One region of the Paenibacillus sp. WLX2291 genome, then DNA from elsewhere that is predicted to be linked to it. Evidence: predicted binding sites of a transcription regulator. Region 1 holds the regulator's gene; the other holds the start of a gene.

Region 1 (8,335 bases):
ATGAATCTGCGGCAAAAAGTCGAGTTTGCCCGCCAACTGGAGCGTCTGCAAGTAGATATGATCGAAGCTGGTTTTCCTGCTTCGTCACGCGGTGATTTTGAAGCAGTGCAGCATATTGCTCGTCAAGCTGGTGAACGTACACATATTACCGCTCTGGCACGCGCCGTCAAAAACGATATCGATGCCGTCTACGAAAGTATTCGTGATGCGCACAATCCATTTATTCATATCGTGCTGGGTACATCCAATGTGCATGTGGAGAAGAAATTCAATCGTTCCCGCGATGCCGTGATGCAGATGGGTGTCGATGCGGTCAAATATGCGCGTACGCTGATGCCGCAGGTGCAATATTCCACAGAGGATGCGTCACGCTCGGAGTTCGAATATTTATGGCAAACGATTGAAGCGGTCGTGCGCGCTGGTGCTACGATTATCAATGTGCCAGATACGGTCGGTTATGCGGAACCAGAGGAATTTGGTCATCTGATCTCCCGTTTGAATGATCGCCTGAAAAATCTGGACGATTCTGTCATGCTGAGCGTCCACTGCCATAACGATCTGGGTCTGGCAACTGCGAACACGCTGAGCGCCATTCGCGCTGGTGCGCAAAAAGTTGAATGTACGATCAACGGACTGGGAGAACGCGCGGGGAATACGTCGCTGGAAGAAGTAGTCATGGCGCTCAAAGTACGTGAAGAGCGTTACCAATGTGCTACTGGTATCCGCACGGAGGAGATTATGAACACCTCCCGCCTGCTCACGCATTTGACTGGGCTGGATGTACAGGTGAACAAAGCGATTACGGGCGAAAATGCCTTTGCCCATTCATCCGGCATTCATCAGGACGGGCTGCTCAAAGACAAAAATGTGTACGAGATTATGTCGCCGGAGCAAGTCGGTGCCGGTGAAATGGAACTGGTGCTGACCGCCCGCTCTGGTCGCCATGCGTTCAAAAATGCGATTGCCAAGCTGGGCTATATCGCTGCTAGTGAGCAGCAATTTGAAGAATTGTTCGCCCGCTATCTGGAACTGGCTGACCGCAAAAAAGAAATCTACGATCATGATCTGTTTTTCTTGCTGAACCAGCCCAATGAACAGCATACTGATCATCAGGATCATCATGCACTGTATGAACTGGATACGTTCCAGGTCGTCACCGGCAGTCTGCATCCGACAGCAACCGTGCAATTGAAAAAAGGCGGCGAAGTCCATGCAGGCAGTGCAATCGGCGATGGTCCCATTGACGCGATGTACGGTGCGATCCGTGCGCTGACTGGTGTACAGGCAACATTGAAGCATTACAAAATCAACAGCATCTCTAGCGGTCAAGAAGCAATCGGACGTGTCAACATTCAATTGGAGTATGAAGGTCGTCTGTATACGGGCAAAGCGATGGATACCGATATTATCAAGGCGAGCGGACTTGCTTTCTTGAATGGGGTCAACGCAATCGTGCTGGACACATCCGGCGGCGCAACTGGAGAAGGTCAATTATCCCGTGTGTAACATTTGATAAAGCCGACTGGTCAATCAAAGAAAAATAGTATACCGATCGGTGAACGATCTACAAAAAAAGAATCCAACGATGCGCAACTCTGCGTGTCGTCGGATTCTTTTTATACATGGAGTTTCTCATTAGAATTTCTCATTAGAATTTCTTGTTAGAGTTTCTCGTACATACAGATGGTCGTATATAACACCATCAGCCCAGCTTCATATTACGGAGTGAGCGTATTCGGCAATTGCATTGGTCCGCCCAGCTTAGTGCCGTCGCGGAAGTTATAAAATACGTAGTAATACGTATCGCCCGACTTGGCAAATACTTGCCAAGCATACTTGCCGTTGTACGAGCCGGGGACAGCGCGAACTGCCTCGGCGCCGGGCAGATCTTGTTGCAACAGCTCTGCTGCTCGCTGCTGTGTGATCGTACCGACGGTTTTCTCGACATGTACAGCGTTAGTACCTTCAGCTGGTGTACCGTCTTCGTTGAATTTTACCCAGACCATCACATCCTGCTGCTGATCGTTCTGACCCTGAATGACCCAGTAGATGGACTTTTCATTCCATACGGAGTGATAGCTCGTCGTTACAGCAGACAGCTTGGCATTTTGCTGCGCTACTTCCAGTGCCGCCTGCTCCTGACTCCACGGCTTTGCCATCACATGTACATAAAACTGGTTCACACCTAGAATAATCAGACCGACCACTGTAATGATGATCGCAATCCATTTACCCGTTCCCAAATTTCGCAAGACACGCCATCCTTTCTGTATCGTTACGCTTTCGGTCAGCGTGTAAGCAAGCCTTCAAATGCCGATTGTGCTTCGCGGCGAATTTTCTCTTCATCCAGTGTCAGCGATACGCCGTCTTTGATCAGCTGTTTGCCATCTACCCATACATGCAGCACGTCTTTGGCACATGCAGAATAGACCGTATGAGAAATGAAATCGGTGAACGGCAGGAAATGCGGCTGATCGATATTGAGCGACGTAATATCTGCCTTCATACCGACTTTGAAGGTACCAGTATTGTTTAGGAATACCGATTTGGCACCGTATTCTGTACCCATGAGCAATGCTTCCGATGCAGGTACAGCGGTTGGATCGCCAGATACACCTTTGTGAATGAGTGCTGCTAGACGCATTTCCTCAAACATATCAAGGTTGTTGTTGCTGGCTGGGCCGTCTGTACCGAGAGATACGATGACACCGGCTTTTAACAGATCCGGCACGCGTGCTACACCGCTGGCAAGCTTCAGGTTGCTACCCGGATTGTGGGAAATAGTAACGTTATGAGCTGCCAGTGTAGCAATCTCTTCGTCATTCAGATGCACGGCATGTGCCAGCAATGTGGGACGGGTGAACATGCCCAATTTCTCCAGATGGGCAACCGGACGCAGACCATAATCACGCACGTTTTGCTCTACTTCGGCAATCGTTTCGGACATATGGGTATGCAGCGGCACATCCAGATCGTGTGCAGCTTGCACGAATTGCTCGATATAAGCAGGCGGACAGGTATAAGGCGCATGCGGAGACATCATCGTTGTGATGCGTCCGTCTGCTTTGCCATGCCAGTCGCGTACGAATTGAATCGATTGGTTCAGCTTTTGCTTTTGTTCTTCTTCTGAACACAGACCGATAACGCCTCTCATCAGCACGGCTCTCATGCCAGATTGCTCTACGACTTCTGCTACACGCTCAGAACGATCGTACATATCGAGGAATGTGGTAGTGCCGCCTTTGAGCATTTCCAGTACTGACAGCGCGGTTCCAGTGTAGACATCATCGCTCGTAAATTTGGCTTCCATCGGCCACATTTTCTCCTGCAACCATACTTGCAGCGCCAGATCGTCGCCGAAGCCGCGCAGCAGCGACATCGCTGCATGACCGTGACTGTTCACCAGACCCGGGATAAAGAATTGGTGGCGTCCGTCCACAACAGCAACGTCATCGCCTACCTGTGGCTCCTCTTCGCCAATATACGTAATCAGGTCATCCTCAACGACCATATAACCGTGCAGTACTGGCTTCTCGGCGTTAGGTACGGCGAAAATACCATTTTTGATGATCCATTTACTCGGAGAGTTGTTCATTGATTTCTAATTCCTTTCCATCTTCAAGGTAATAAGCCAGACTGAGCAGATCGGTCGTAAAATCAGCTGTATGCACACGCACATGCGGTGGTGTTCTCAAAATAATCGGTGCAAAATTCAGAATCGCCTCGATGCCCGCTTCAATCAACTGATCCGCGACACGCTGCGCTTCCGTATTCGGCACAGTGATAATGCCGACGCGGATATTTTGTTCTTTTACCGCATGCGACAATTCGCTAATCGGTTGTACGGTCAATGTATTGATCTTGCTGCCAACCTTCGGCTCGTACGAATCGAATACAGCGATAATCTTCATCGTTTCTTGTAAGTACGCATTATAGTTGGACAGAGCATGTCCCAGATTACCGGCACCGATCAGTGCCACATTGATCTGCTGATCCAGCTTCAGAATATGACGAATCTTCTCGATTAGATACGATACATCATAGCCGATGCCTTTGCGTCCAAAGTCGCCGAAGTAGGCGAGATCCTTGCGGATTTGTGCCGGATTCAGATCCAGCTTTTGCCCCAGCTCCTGCGAGGAAACAGTAGGCACCTCGCGGGTATGCAGCTCATTCAGATATCTCAGATAGACAGGTAATCTTCGCACGACAGCTTCAGATATTTTTTCGGATTTCATGCTTGCTCCCCCTCTTGATTTGCAGCTTCCGTTTCAAGCGGTCGTTGTTCCAGCCATTCGGCGATACGGGGAATCATCTGGTGGGTCGGCATATGTTCCATTTTGGGACCCGGCAGGGAATATAGGAAATGTCTGCCGTAATATGCCTCTATCACCCGCGTATCATAAATGAGTACGATTCCTCGGTCGTTTGCCGTTCGGACGAGACGTCCAAAGCCCTGCTTGAACCGGATCACTGCCTGCGGCACGGATAATTTCATAAATGGGTTTTTCTTTTCTTTTTTCAAACGTTCACTTTTGGCTTCTACGAGCGGATGATTCGGCGGCTGGAATGGCAACCGCACAATCGCCAAGCAGGTCAGCGCCTCGCCCGGAATATCGACGCCTTCCCAGAAGCTGCTTGTTCCGAGCAATACGGAAGCCGGATGCTCCTGAAAACGACGCGTCAACTTGGTGCGGCTGCCGCCATCCACGCCCTGACCGAATACGGCAATCTCACTTGTAGATAAATTCTCTTTCAATGGCTCATACACCTGCTTGAGCATCCGATAGGAGGTAAATAATACCAGCATACGTCCTCTTGTCGCTTTGGCAGCATCTGCCAACGAATCGGCGAGCATGGACACAAAGTTCTGATCGCCCACATTGCCTTTTAGACTTGGAAAATCGCGCGGAATCAATACAAGCGATTGCTCGCGATAATTGAATGGCGATTCTAGCATGACCGTATTGAGCTTGTTCTGCTGCTCCGCTTCCTTGAGTCCCAGCTGTTCGATCATATACTGGAATGTTTTGTCGATGGAGAGTGTTGCAGACGTTAGAATGATACTTTTCTTTTTATCGAAAAAGTGCTCTTTGAGCTGCTGACTTACATCAACCGGAACAGCATACATTTGCAGCGACTTGCTACGGTAATTGCCATTGGCTTCGTACCAGTACACCGTCTCTACGCTGTCCAGCTTAACAAAATGACGCAAATCATCGCGTACCGCACCCAGATCTTTGAACAGTCCGGTGACGTCGGTAACCAATCCTTCGTTAGCCAAGATATCATCGGACTCTTTGATTTTGCCCATCATTTGTTCGCCCTGACGGATGATCTGACTGAGCGCAATATGAATGCGATTTTCCAGTTCCGATATCTTTTCCCACTCTTCGGGTTTGTTTTGCGGTAACAGACGCAGGGTAAATTGACTCGCTTCGCCCGGTGCGGCATCGCTGCGCTGTGGTAGAAGGGCAAACAGCAACTCGCTCAGTTTATCCCAATCTTCTTTAACATCCGTCAATTCAGGATACAGATTGTCGATCGCAATCGCCCACTCCATGCCGCGTTCACTGCCGGATGATCCTAGCTGTTGGCGCAGTACGGCAAGCTGACCATTTTTGCTATCCTTGAACAGACGCAGCAACGGTTGCACCAATGTGAAATATTTCATGTGCATGCCCAGATGCTTCCCTGCCACATCTTCCAGATGATGCGCCTCGTCGATGACCAGTCGTTCATACGAAGGCAGCAACTGATGCCCTGCCTTGATGTCGGTAAACAGCTTGGAGTGATTCGTGATCACCACATCTGCGGCTCCCGCTTCATGCTTGGCACGGTGATAGTAGCACTGCTTGAACCACGGACAGGCGCGTCCCAGACAAGAGTCGGTATCGCTTGCGACCGTTTCCCAGAATTCACCGCCGCGGTTGCCCATATTCAATTCCTCATCGTCTCCGGTTTCGGTTGCTGTCAGCCAGACGATCATCTGAGCTGCAATCAACACATCTTCCTTCGGACTCTGGAATTCTTTTGTATTTATTTTATGCTCAAATTTGCGCAGACACAAATAATGCTGTCGTCCCTTGAACACGGCAGCACGAAAAGCAAACGGAATCACCTGCGTCAACAGCGGAACATCGCGCTCGCGCAGCTGCTCCTGTAGATTGATCGTATGCGTGCTGACCATGACGCGCTCACTATTCTTGACACTATGATAAATGGAAGGCAGCAAATAGCCGAGCGATTTGCCCGTTCCCGTACCTGCCTCGATCAGTAGATGCTTGTCATCTGACAGCGCCTTGATCACCTCGTCAAACATATGATTCTGCGGTTGCCGTTCCTCATAATCCGGTAACAGCTTGCGCAGATTATCTTTGACCTGCTCCAAAAATTGTTCAAAGGACGTATCTGCCAGCGGCATATTGCCGCGCTCATCCTCGGCGGACGGAATATCGATCCAGTCGCCTACTTTGAGTGCCAGCTGACGATAAAAACGATGACTGTCCAAATCCTGTACCGGCTGTGCTTCACGCTGCATACGTACACCGTCAAAATACCAACCCAGATCGCTATCCTGATTGTCGAACAGCTCGGACAACCGCTGCACCGTAATGAGCGGCAGCTCATCCAGCTCCTCTATACATTTTAAGAAAACGTAAGCCGTTGCCAGCGCATCGCTATCCGCCTGATGCGGACGATCATGCTGAAAACCAAGTGAACTGCTGACCATACTGAGCTGGTAACTAGGCAAATTCGGAAAGAAAATGCGCAGAAAATCCATCGTATCCAGTACACGACCCGTAAATGGCAAGTATCCGGTGCGATCCAGTGCACGCTGCAAAAAGCCAAGGTCAAAGCCTACATTATGTCCAACCAGTACAGCGTCTTCCAGCAACGGAATCATATCCAGCATCACATCGTCAAGTTCCGGTGCGTCCTTCACATCGTCATTGCTAATGCCAGTCAACCCGCTGATAAATGCCGGAATGGAAACAGACGGTTTGACCATCGAGCTATATACTTGTGAAATCGTTAAATCATGATCTATAATGGCAAGTCCCACCTGGATAATATCATCCGTCGATTGGGTTCCTGTTGTTTCAAAATCCAGTACAGCAAATTTCATGGATGTCTAAATCCTTTCCCTGCAGTTGTCTGATCCTGGTGTAAACATACTCAACTATCAGCATACCAGAAGACCGCAGTTTTGAAAATCAGCCACATGCAATCACAACAAAAGGTGATACCGGGCGCGAATCGGCTCGCACAGTATCACCCTGCTTCGGCGTTTATGAATGATTACAGTATACCGCAAATCGAACGGTTGTTCCATAGATTTGTACAACTTCCACTAAACGCAAAGAATGCCGCTGCATCAAGCAGGGCATTCTTTGGTATCGTAACAATATTACACAATCGTCGCGTGAACTTCCTTGTGAGCTTCCATTACGACTTTATTGTGCTCATCCACGAATACGACCGTTGGACGATGCTCCTTCGCTTCCGCGTTATCCACTGTTGCGTACGAGATAATGATCACATTATCGCCGGGCTGCACCAGTCGAGCAGCTGCACCGTTCAAGCAGATCACGCCACTGCCGCGTGGACCAACGATGACGTAGGTTTCCAGACGAGCGCCATTGTTGTTATTAACGATCTGTACTTTTTCATTTTCCAGCAGATCGGCGGCGTCCATCAGATCTTCGTCGATTGTGATGCTACCAACGTAGTTGAGATTCGCCTCGGTGACGGTAGCGCGGTGGATTTTGGATTTCATCATTGTTCTATACATGCAGGGCGACCCCTTTCGTTTCCATAATGACATTGTCGATCAGACGCGTTTTGCCGAATTTCACAGCCAGCGCCATAATGATCTCGGAGGATATATCACCGACAACGACTGTATCATCTAATGCTTCCAGCTGTGGAAACGTCATAATCTCGGCATAGTCAATAACTGCGATAGACGATGTGCCAATCTCGCGACGCAGCATACTGCGAACGTCACCAGCAGTCATGTCCGGCTGCTCCATGATACGCTGCTTCACCAGCTCCAGCGAACGCGACAGCACGAGTGCCTGACTGCGCTGCTCATCCGACAAATACACATTGCGTGAACTAAGCGCCAGACCGTCCTGCTCACGAATGATCGGACACGGTACAATTTCGATGTCCATATTCAGATCGATCACCATTTGCTTGATGACAGCGACCTGTTGTGCATCTTTTGCCCCGAAGAAAGCGGCATCCGGCTTCACGATATTGAACAGCTTGGTCACCACAGTTGACACGCCGTCAAAATGACCGGGACGCGAAGCGCCACAGAGCGAATCGG
Region 2 (8,335 bases), 1.1 Mb from region 1:
TTGATCGTTTTCAGACCTTTGTCGCGAATAGCAGCAACTACATCGTCACGGCTGTGGGTTGTACAAGCGCACATTCCTTGGCTCGAAGCGACAGCTGCGCCGTCACCGAGGACGAATTGCAGAATTTGCTCCACAACGGGTTTACAACCGCCACACGAGCGGGTGGCGCCAGTGCAAGCTTTGATCTCATCTACGCTGGTCAGCCCTTTGTCTTGAATCGCACTAACGATATCCAGCTTGGTAACACCGTTACAACCGCAGACGATTTCGTCATCCGACATCGTTTCAACCGAAGCTTTTTTCTTGCTATGACTGCAACCGCCGGTGCCCATCAGCTCAGCATACAGCTCGTCAGTCATCGGTGCGCTATCGCGGATCAATTTTTGCAATTGTGCCGAATCGTTAATATCGCCAAACAGGACGGCACCGACGATCATATTGTCTTGCAAAATGATCTTTTTATATGTTTTCTTCCAATCATCACGCGCGGTGATGACGGATTGTTGTTCATTTTCGATAAAGACGCCAGCCGAGAATACATCGACGCCGGAGATTTTCAATTTGGTGGATACGGTTGAACCTTCATATGGTGTCGCTGGATTGCCGCAAATGTGTTTGGCAAGTACCATACCTTGTTCAAACAGCGGAGCAACCAAACCGTAGCAGTTGCCACGATGCTGTACGCATTCGCCGACAGCATATACGTTGTCCATCGATGTTTGCAAATAGTCGTTAACCAGAATGCCGCGTTCTGTTTCAATTCCACTATTACGTGCCACTGCTATATTCGGACGGATACCGGCTGCCATAACGACAAAGTCAGCTTCCAGTACGGTTCCATCTTTGAACAATAGGCTTTCTACGCGTTCGCCGCCTTGCAGTTCAGCCGTTTGTGCACCCATCATGAATTTGATGCCTTGCGATTCCAGTTCTTTTTTCAGCATAGCGGCAGCGACGTAATCCAGTTGACGTTCCATCAGATCGTTCATCAGATGCACAACCGTGACGTCCATGCCGAGACTAACCAGACCTTTGGCGGCTTCCAGACCGAGCAATCCGCCGCCGATAACGGCTGCGCGCGGATAATGAGCTGCTGCTTCCATCATCTGATGACAATCTGCAATATCGCGGAAACCGACAACACCTTGCTTGTCATGACCCGGAATCGGTAGAATGAGCGAGCTGGAGCCAGTAGCGATAATCACTTTGTCGTAAGGAACCGCTGTGCCGTTATCTGTCATGATCAGGCGATTGTCATTGTCAATCGATGTGACTGTGACACCAGTATGCAGCGTGATGCCATTCTCCTCATACCATTCGCGGCTGTTCAGCACGATATCATCAATCGTCTGACTGCCTTCCAGTACGTAGGACAGCATGATCCGGTTATAGTTCGGATGTGGTTCGCTACCGATGACGGTGATATCATAATTGCCGCCTAATTTGATAATCTGCTCCAGTGTTGCTACGCCTGCCATTCCGTTTCCAATCAGTACAAGTCGTTCACGTGTTGTGGTCATTACGTTTCCCTCCGTTTATTTCTGTTGTTGTCGCTTCGGCAATGATATGCCTATCTATAGGGTGATGTATCATAACTATGTTACATATTTCACAATCTTTAATATCTAAAATTAAATGCTTTTGATGTACCCAGTATACCGCTGGTAAAATAGGCATGATGTGATCTAGATCACCTTATTTTTTGTAAGAAGCCTACCTGCTGCGTATAGTTAGCTTGCATAAATTCATTTAACAAGGAACATACGAAATAATCGAATCTTTGCTATCTTCATCCAAATGTGAATAACATTTGACTATATATAATTTTAAATTCCGAACCTATCTATGTATTTTTTATGTATTCAAAATAAAAGTAAAAACCATGCGATCCACATCCTATTCAGATGATGTTCATTGCATGGTTTTTACTCTTATTCAAATGTTATACGGTATCTACCGATCTGCATGAAGACGGATGGTCAGTACACTTTGCTCTGTCCAGCGTTCGCAGCAACCATATCTGGCAATTGCTCCAGCATATGCTCATCCAGCACGATAATGCCATGACGGCGAAATAACGCTGCCGTCAAACCGGAGCCAGGCAATTTGCTACCGCTAAAGGTACCATCGTATACCATCCGGCTGCCGCAGGATGGGCTGTTCGCTTTTAACACTGCTACTGTAATACCAGCCTGCTGCGCTTGTTCCAGTGCAAGCTGTGCACCGTGTTGAAAAGCAGCCGTCACATCTTCACCGGATACCGTCAGCACTTTTGCCTGTCCTTCCCATACATCCTCCGCTGTACCGCCCACAATCTCCGCTGGTTCGCGTGGTGTACTCAGACCGCCCAGCACTTCCGGGCAAAAAGCGACGGCTGTGCCTGCTGAGATCATTTCATCCAGCGGCTGTACCAGATTGCTGCGTCCGTCGTACCGGCAAGCGGCACCAGTCAGACATGCACTGATTCCGATCATGTCCATCCCTCCTCAAATCTCATCGCCCAATTCATTCCGGCTACCGTTCCTCTCCATCTCCGGTTCTTCCCATTGCTGCTCCAATCGCTCTTCGTCAGCAATGCCCTGAATATCCTCGGAGTTGATGCTAATATAACGATACCCTTCCTCCTGCTGACGCTTGAGCGCTTCTTCTTTTACGAAGCGCGGGCTGCCTTCTCCTGCATCTTCGTCATATACTAGCACAATGCCGTCTGTTTTGCGGAACAGCAGTTCATCACGCGCTTTGAATTGCCAGATGCCCTGATACGGCTGGTTGCTGACGATGCCGTGGAAATCAATGCCTTTCAAAATCTGATTGTAATAGTCCTTCTTGTCATCGCTCCAACGTTCCTCTGGATTAGCAAACGCGGACAATATCGACACCCGCAGCTGTGGATACTCCTGCTTCAATTCAATTGCCGTCTCGCACGCCCACAGATCGACGCCGTACTGTCCAGGCGTAATCACCCATTCCAAGCCTTCTTCCAGCAGCGGAATTAGCTTACTGCGGATCGCCTGACGGATATAGTGGATGCCTTCATGCTTTTGACTGAAAATGCTCAGTTCATGCGCACGGTAGCCGGTGACGAGTAGATTCTTCATGCTGTTCTGCCTCCGCTTCCGTTTCCATTGTTCTATGATGTCCCTATACATGATTCTGTTATTCATCATATCATGTTACCGGGCGAAAAGTGAAAAGCCTGCTCCATTAAAGGCAGCAGGCTACAATTATGAACAAGCGATTGATGTTCTGGATATTTTACGTAAACGCGTAAGTCACATAGAGGTATAGAACGACTCATTTCAATCATTATTACTACATATCACACACGAACAATCCATTGATTTTATAGGCGAGCATACGAGTATGCAAGTCTCTTATGACATCGGAGTCAGTTTACCACCGTCCTGCAAGGTTACCGTTTTGCCGTTCAACCAGCTGTTGGCACTGTTGTCGGCATCGTAGTAGATCGTATGACCGTTGTCGTTGATATTTGCCAGCGTTGTGTCACTGTCAGTCAGAGCAGTCACGTAGGAATTGGCAGTTACGTTCCAGCTGCTCGTTACATCCAGCTTCAAGGTTGCCGATTTCAGCTTCTGATCGCTGTTCAATGCGCCTGACCAAGTGCTATCAGTAGCCAGTTTGAGCGTAATCGTGCTCAGGCTGTCGCCGATAACATTGCCGGATAACTCTTGATTATTCGCATTCAACGTCACAATCGCACCATTGGAACCGGTGGTGCCCCATTTGTCAGCTTGAGCCTGCAACAGCGTGCCGGAAGCTCCCGTTACATCGGCATTGTTCAGGTTAATGACTGCATCCGTATTCGTGGAATAGAAGATCGGTCCAGCAGTTGCATTGAGCGAGCCGCCAGTCATTGTAAATGTACCTGTGCCATCTTCAGCATCGCCGGAATAGCTTTGATAGATCATGACACCGCGTGTACCTGCACCAGTCAGGGATGTATTTTTCACCGTAGCGGAGTTCCGACCTTCGATAACGACAGCTTCGGAGCCAGTTGCTTTGATCGTCGCACCGGATACGGTAATCTTACCAGTAGAATAGATGCCTGGTGAGCCTTCGCCGGATGTGTTCATTGTGCCGCCAGTTACATTCACTGTACCTTCACCACGATCGGTAGCAATTGCAGCAGCGTGTTCGCCAGCTGTCGTGATCTTCACATTCGTCGCGTTGACCGTGCCAGTCATCGTTGCATCCAAACCGCGCGAGGAATCTTGACTTGTTTGGATCGTAGAATCAGAGATGTTCAGTACCGAGCCTTCGCCAGTGGAGAAGGTTGCGTTAGAGCCGTCTGCATCGGTCATAATGGATGTATTTTTTACCGTAACTGTACTGCCGGATTCCGACAGAACCGCAGCATTCAAACCGTAAAAGTTACTGTTATCTTCAGACGATGTATCGCCAGTTTTGGTAATGGTTGAGTCGGTCAGGGTCAGTGTTCCGCTGTCGGATACTTTGACGGCGGATTGGTCGGCTTCGGTTGCAGCAATCGTCTGATCCGATTTGGTGACGGTATCGCCGGATTGTGTATATTTGCCTGTACCTTCGACTTTGGCATCTGTACCGTAGCCGCTATCGGTGCCATCTGGCTTGGCTGGTGCTTGATCACCGTCCGGTTTGGCTGGTGCCAGATCGCCTTCCGGCTTGGCAGGTACATTCTCATCGGTATTGATATCTGCGCCAGTGCTTTCGTCGTCTGCTGTAGCAGTCGTACCGCTGGTCAGCTTGACCGTAGAGTTGGTGCTATCATAGGCTGCGGTCACGCCGAGTGCTTTGGACAATGCACGGATTGGCAAATAGATCGTACCGTTATAATTGATCGGTTCTACTGTGTTACCAGAACTGTCGGTAAGTGTTGTTTGCTGACCATTCAGCATGATCTTCACATCGCTTAGTGCGGCGGAGACGCTTTTCTGAATGGGTGCAGCGTAAGCGGAGAATGAAGTGGTCAATACGGCGGTCAATGCTGCGCCGAGAATAAAGCCTTTGATACCGGATTTTCGTGTCATGGGAATTCCCTTCCTTTGAATAAAATAGTGTGTATATCCTGTGTATGGATGAAGCGTAGTATACAATCAAATCCAAGCATGAAAGAGTATAAATTCGTATAAAGGAGATTTTCGTGTGTTCTCTTCCTGCTGACAAACACATCTTACTGCTGCTTTGTGAATTTCATATGTACAGTGAGGAATAATTGCGATCGTTTACAAAATAAAAATTCGCGCACAAAAAAGACCGGTTCGGATCAGCGAATCGGTCTTTTCGGGATGAATATTATGGATGCAGTAAATCAGACTGCGCATGGGAAGAGATTAGGTTCCCATCTTTTTGCGCTGGTTGTTTACTTTTTTGGTCATCTGGCTTTTCATCGATTTGGTGCCGGTGGATTGTTGTCCGTTGCCACCTTTGCCTTGATTGCCTTGCTTTTTCTGTGCCAGCAGACGTTTAGCCATCTCGGCTTGACTCAGCTTTTTCGCTGAAGCCTCTTCCGATGTGGATGCTGGTTGATTATGTTCTGTCGTCAATAGACTCACCTCAGCTCCATCATAGCATATCGTAACCGTCAACTCTATCCCAAAACGACAACAATTGCCTGACAATACGCATGTACTTATTCTAGCAAATATACCTGTTGCCGATGCGTATTCAGCAATGCCAGTACCGCGCCGCCACTGCTAGCAGACAGGAACCGAAAGCGCTCGGCACCGCCGACGATCATTTCCGGTTGCATGTCATAACGCATACGCAGCGTATCTGGCAAATGATCCAGTATAATCGCACTCATCTCCTGCGCTTCCAGCCGATCTAGCAGCAAATGCTGATCCATCGGACGATGATTGCCGATCAGTTCGTCAATGTGCCGAAATTCGCCAGTACGCTGATAATGAGTGCGTGCGTATAGATAACTGTATACATTTTCCGCATACGAGCGAGCTTCAAAATTAGCTATGCTGGACAATGCCACCTGTACTTGCTCCCCGTAATCGACGGCGGACCGCTTCTCATGCAGATAATACTCACAGTTGCGGTCAAAATCCTCCACTAACCACGCGTACACCTCTGGAATATTCACCCCGCCAAACACATCGATATCGCCAAGAAAGCGGTACTTGCCATCGTGATATTCAAAGCCCCAAATATGCTGCTCGCTATATAGCGCATCATCTAAACATTGCAACCCGTCTGTACTTAATAGATGAATCCGATACGCACGCTGATCTTCCAGATGCTCATGCGTAAATGACAACATCGGCAAAAAGTAACAGGTCAACGATGGATCTTCCAGTACATCCTCCGGTTCTGGAAATAGCGTAATCGCTGGATCTTCCGTTGTCGATACATAGTTATTCAACTTGCGCTCCATCATGAGAGTCACCTCCCGTTTAACCGTTCCCACCTTGGAACGAAGGGTATTTGGTCATGCCACCATCGGCAAAAATGGTAATCCCAGTTACGTAACTAGCTTCGGAAGAAGCAAGCCATACGGCGACCGAAGCGATCTCGGACGGTTCCCCGATATATCCCATCGGAATCAGCTTGGTGACGGCTGCCTTTTTCTCCTCGTCTTCAAACTTCTCAGCATTGATCGGTGTGTTAATTGCACCCGGCCCGATGCCATTTACCCGGATACCATTCGGCGCGTATTCCATTGCCAGCGTCTGGGTCATCATCTTCACGCCGCCCTTACTAGCGGTATAGTGTACAAAATGCGGCCACGGAATAATCTCGTGCACGCTCGACATATTGATAATGCTGCCTTTGATATTATGTTTCAGCATGTAACGGATCGCTTCACGGCTACCAAGGAACGTCCCGGTCAGATTGACGTTGATTACTTTGTTCCAATCTTCCAGTGACAGTTCATGCGATGGTACTTCATTTTCCATACCTGCATTGTTAACCATGATATCCATGCTGCCAAATGTATCATGTGCCGTCTGAATGATGCGCTGTGCATCCTCTTCATTCGACATATCGCCTTGAACATCAATCGCCTGTCCGCCGGCTTCCTTGATCTTCTGAATCGCTTCTTCCACGCCATCGTGGTTGCTATGGTAATTAATCACTACATTCGCTTTTTCCTGTCCAAAACGAAGCGCAATCGCTTGACCGATTCCTGTTGCCGCCCCAGTGACAATGACTGTTTTGCCCTGCAAATCCGGATACATACTGTCGCCTCCTTGATCATCATGCTGTCGTATTCAGCTCATCTTTTACCAATACAGCTTGTTGCTGGTAAAAGAAGGTACAACCATTGGTTACACGAAATCGCATGATGGTAAACAGTCGCGCCCTTTGTTTTACGATATTCCAGCTTCTTTGAGCGCCTGAAGTAGCGATTGTGTCAGATTCTCCTCATTGTCGGACGCTGCGGGATGATCGTGTACGAATAACACTTCCGCTGCGTACGCATAATTGAATCGAATATACCCGCCAACACTATGATAAAATAGCTGCCCAGAATGTTCTGTTTCCAATCGCAAATCTGGCGGCCATTGCAAAGCGATCCGATCAGCCGTTTCCTTGAGTCGCAATCGTAAAGGTTCACGGCTGCTCGGATGTGGTGTAATCTCGGCACTGGAAGAACCTGATGCTCCAACAGCGTATGTCATATCCGCGCCAGGATCGTTGACGATAAACACACCGCCTGCGCTGGTAGCTGATGAAGAGGCGTTAGGTGTAGAATGATCATTTCCATACGCGGCTTGGCTAGCGTGTCCTTTTTTCGATTTGCCTTTCTGTAACATCAATTGATGATATTGCTTAGATTCATTCAACGGTTCAAAATAAGCTTTCTCACGCAGCTGTTCATAACCGGGATGATAGCGCTTGCCCAGCTCCATATCCATAAATTGCTGCCACGATAATGTGCCCCAATCGAGTGATTCGATAATCGTCGCATGACGCGGCAACCAGATACCGCCCGGCAATTCACGATGCAGTGCAATCATATCGCCGTCAATTGTACTGGCAATTACGATACATTCTTCGAGCTGCTGGGCGGTAATGTGGCTGCTCTCGTCATGATCCCATAACTCATATTGAGCAAACCCCTGCAACTGCTGCGCATCAGGTTGTTCAACATGCAGCAATCCACAATACGTCCCCTGTCCATACTGCTGCAAAAATTCACTGTACGCCGCAGGCAATGTAACTTCATGCTCCTGCTCCCACTGTCGCAACTGTTCTGCATCGATAAGATTGTTCTGCTTGGATACCAGATACATGTTGTTGCCTCCTTCATAATAATGCCTCTGATTTCTTTTAAACCATTCCGATCATCTTTATACAAAAAATTCCTCTGCGAATAGATACG

Evidence for each region. Region 1 encodes Rex, which represses fermentation and respiration genes when NADH is low (regulators of the CRP and FNR family bind a similar motif). Its sites were predicted from a motif close to TTGTGAAATATTTCACAA; they were not measured.
Region 2: a site for Rex is predicted at 1,598-1,615, ahead of nirB (nitrite reductase large subunit NirB). Genes of this name have one in related genera too.

What each region holds. Positions count from the first base shown of each region.
Region 1 is NZ_CP176755.1:3,451,963-3,460,297, forward strand. Features, by position in the region: gene ACDE64_RS14685 (2-isopropylmalate synthase) at 1-1,506, shown strand, start outside; gene ACDE64_RS14690 (DUF5590 domain-containing protein) at 1,719-2,252, opposite strand; gene ACDE64_RS14695 (amidohydrolase) at 2,288-3,595, opposite strand; gene ACDE64_RS14700 (redox-sensing transcriptional repressor Rex) at 3,576-4,235, opposite strand; gene dinG (ATP-dependent DNA helicase DinG) at 4,232-7,126, opposite strand; gene panD (aspartate 1-decarboxylase) at 7,409-7,792, opposite strand; gene panC (pantoate--beta-alanine ligase) at 7,785-8,335, opposite strand, start outside.
Region 2 is NZ_CP176755.1:4,531,351-4,539,685, forward strand. Features, by position in the region: gene nirB (nitrite reductase large subunit NirB) at 1-1,520, opposite strand, end outside; gene ACDE64_RS19415 (DUF523 domain-containing protein) at 1,980-2,474, opposite strand; gene ACDE64_RS19420 (DUF1273 domain-containing protein) at 2,487-3,098, opposite strand; gene ACDE64_RS19425 (stalk domain-containing protein) at 3,375-5,027, opposite strand; gene ACDE64_RS19430 (hypothetical protein) at 5,331-5,543, opposite strand; gene ACDE64_RS19435 (hypothetical protein) at 5,630-6,385, opposite strand; gene ACDE64_RS19440 (glucose-1-dehydrogenase) at 6,402-7,187, opposite strand; gene ACDE64_RS19445 (SMI1/KNR4 family protein) at 7,320-8,246, opposite strand.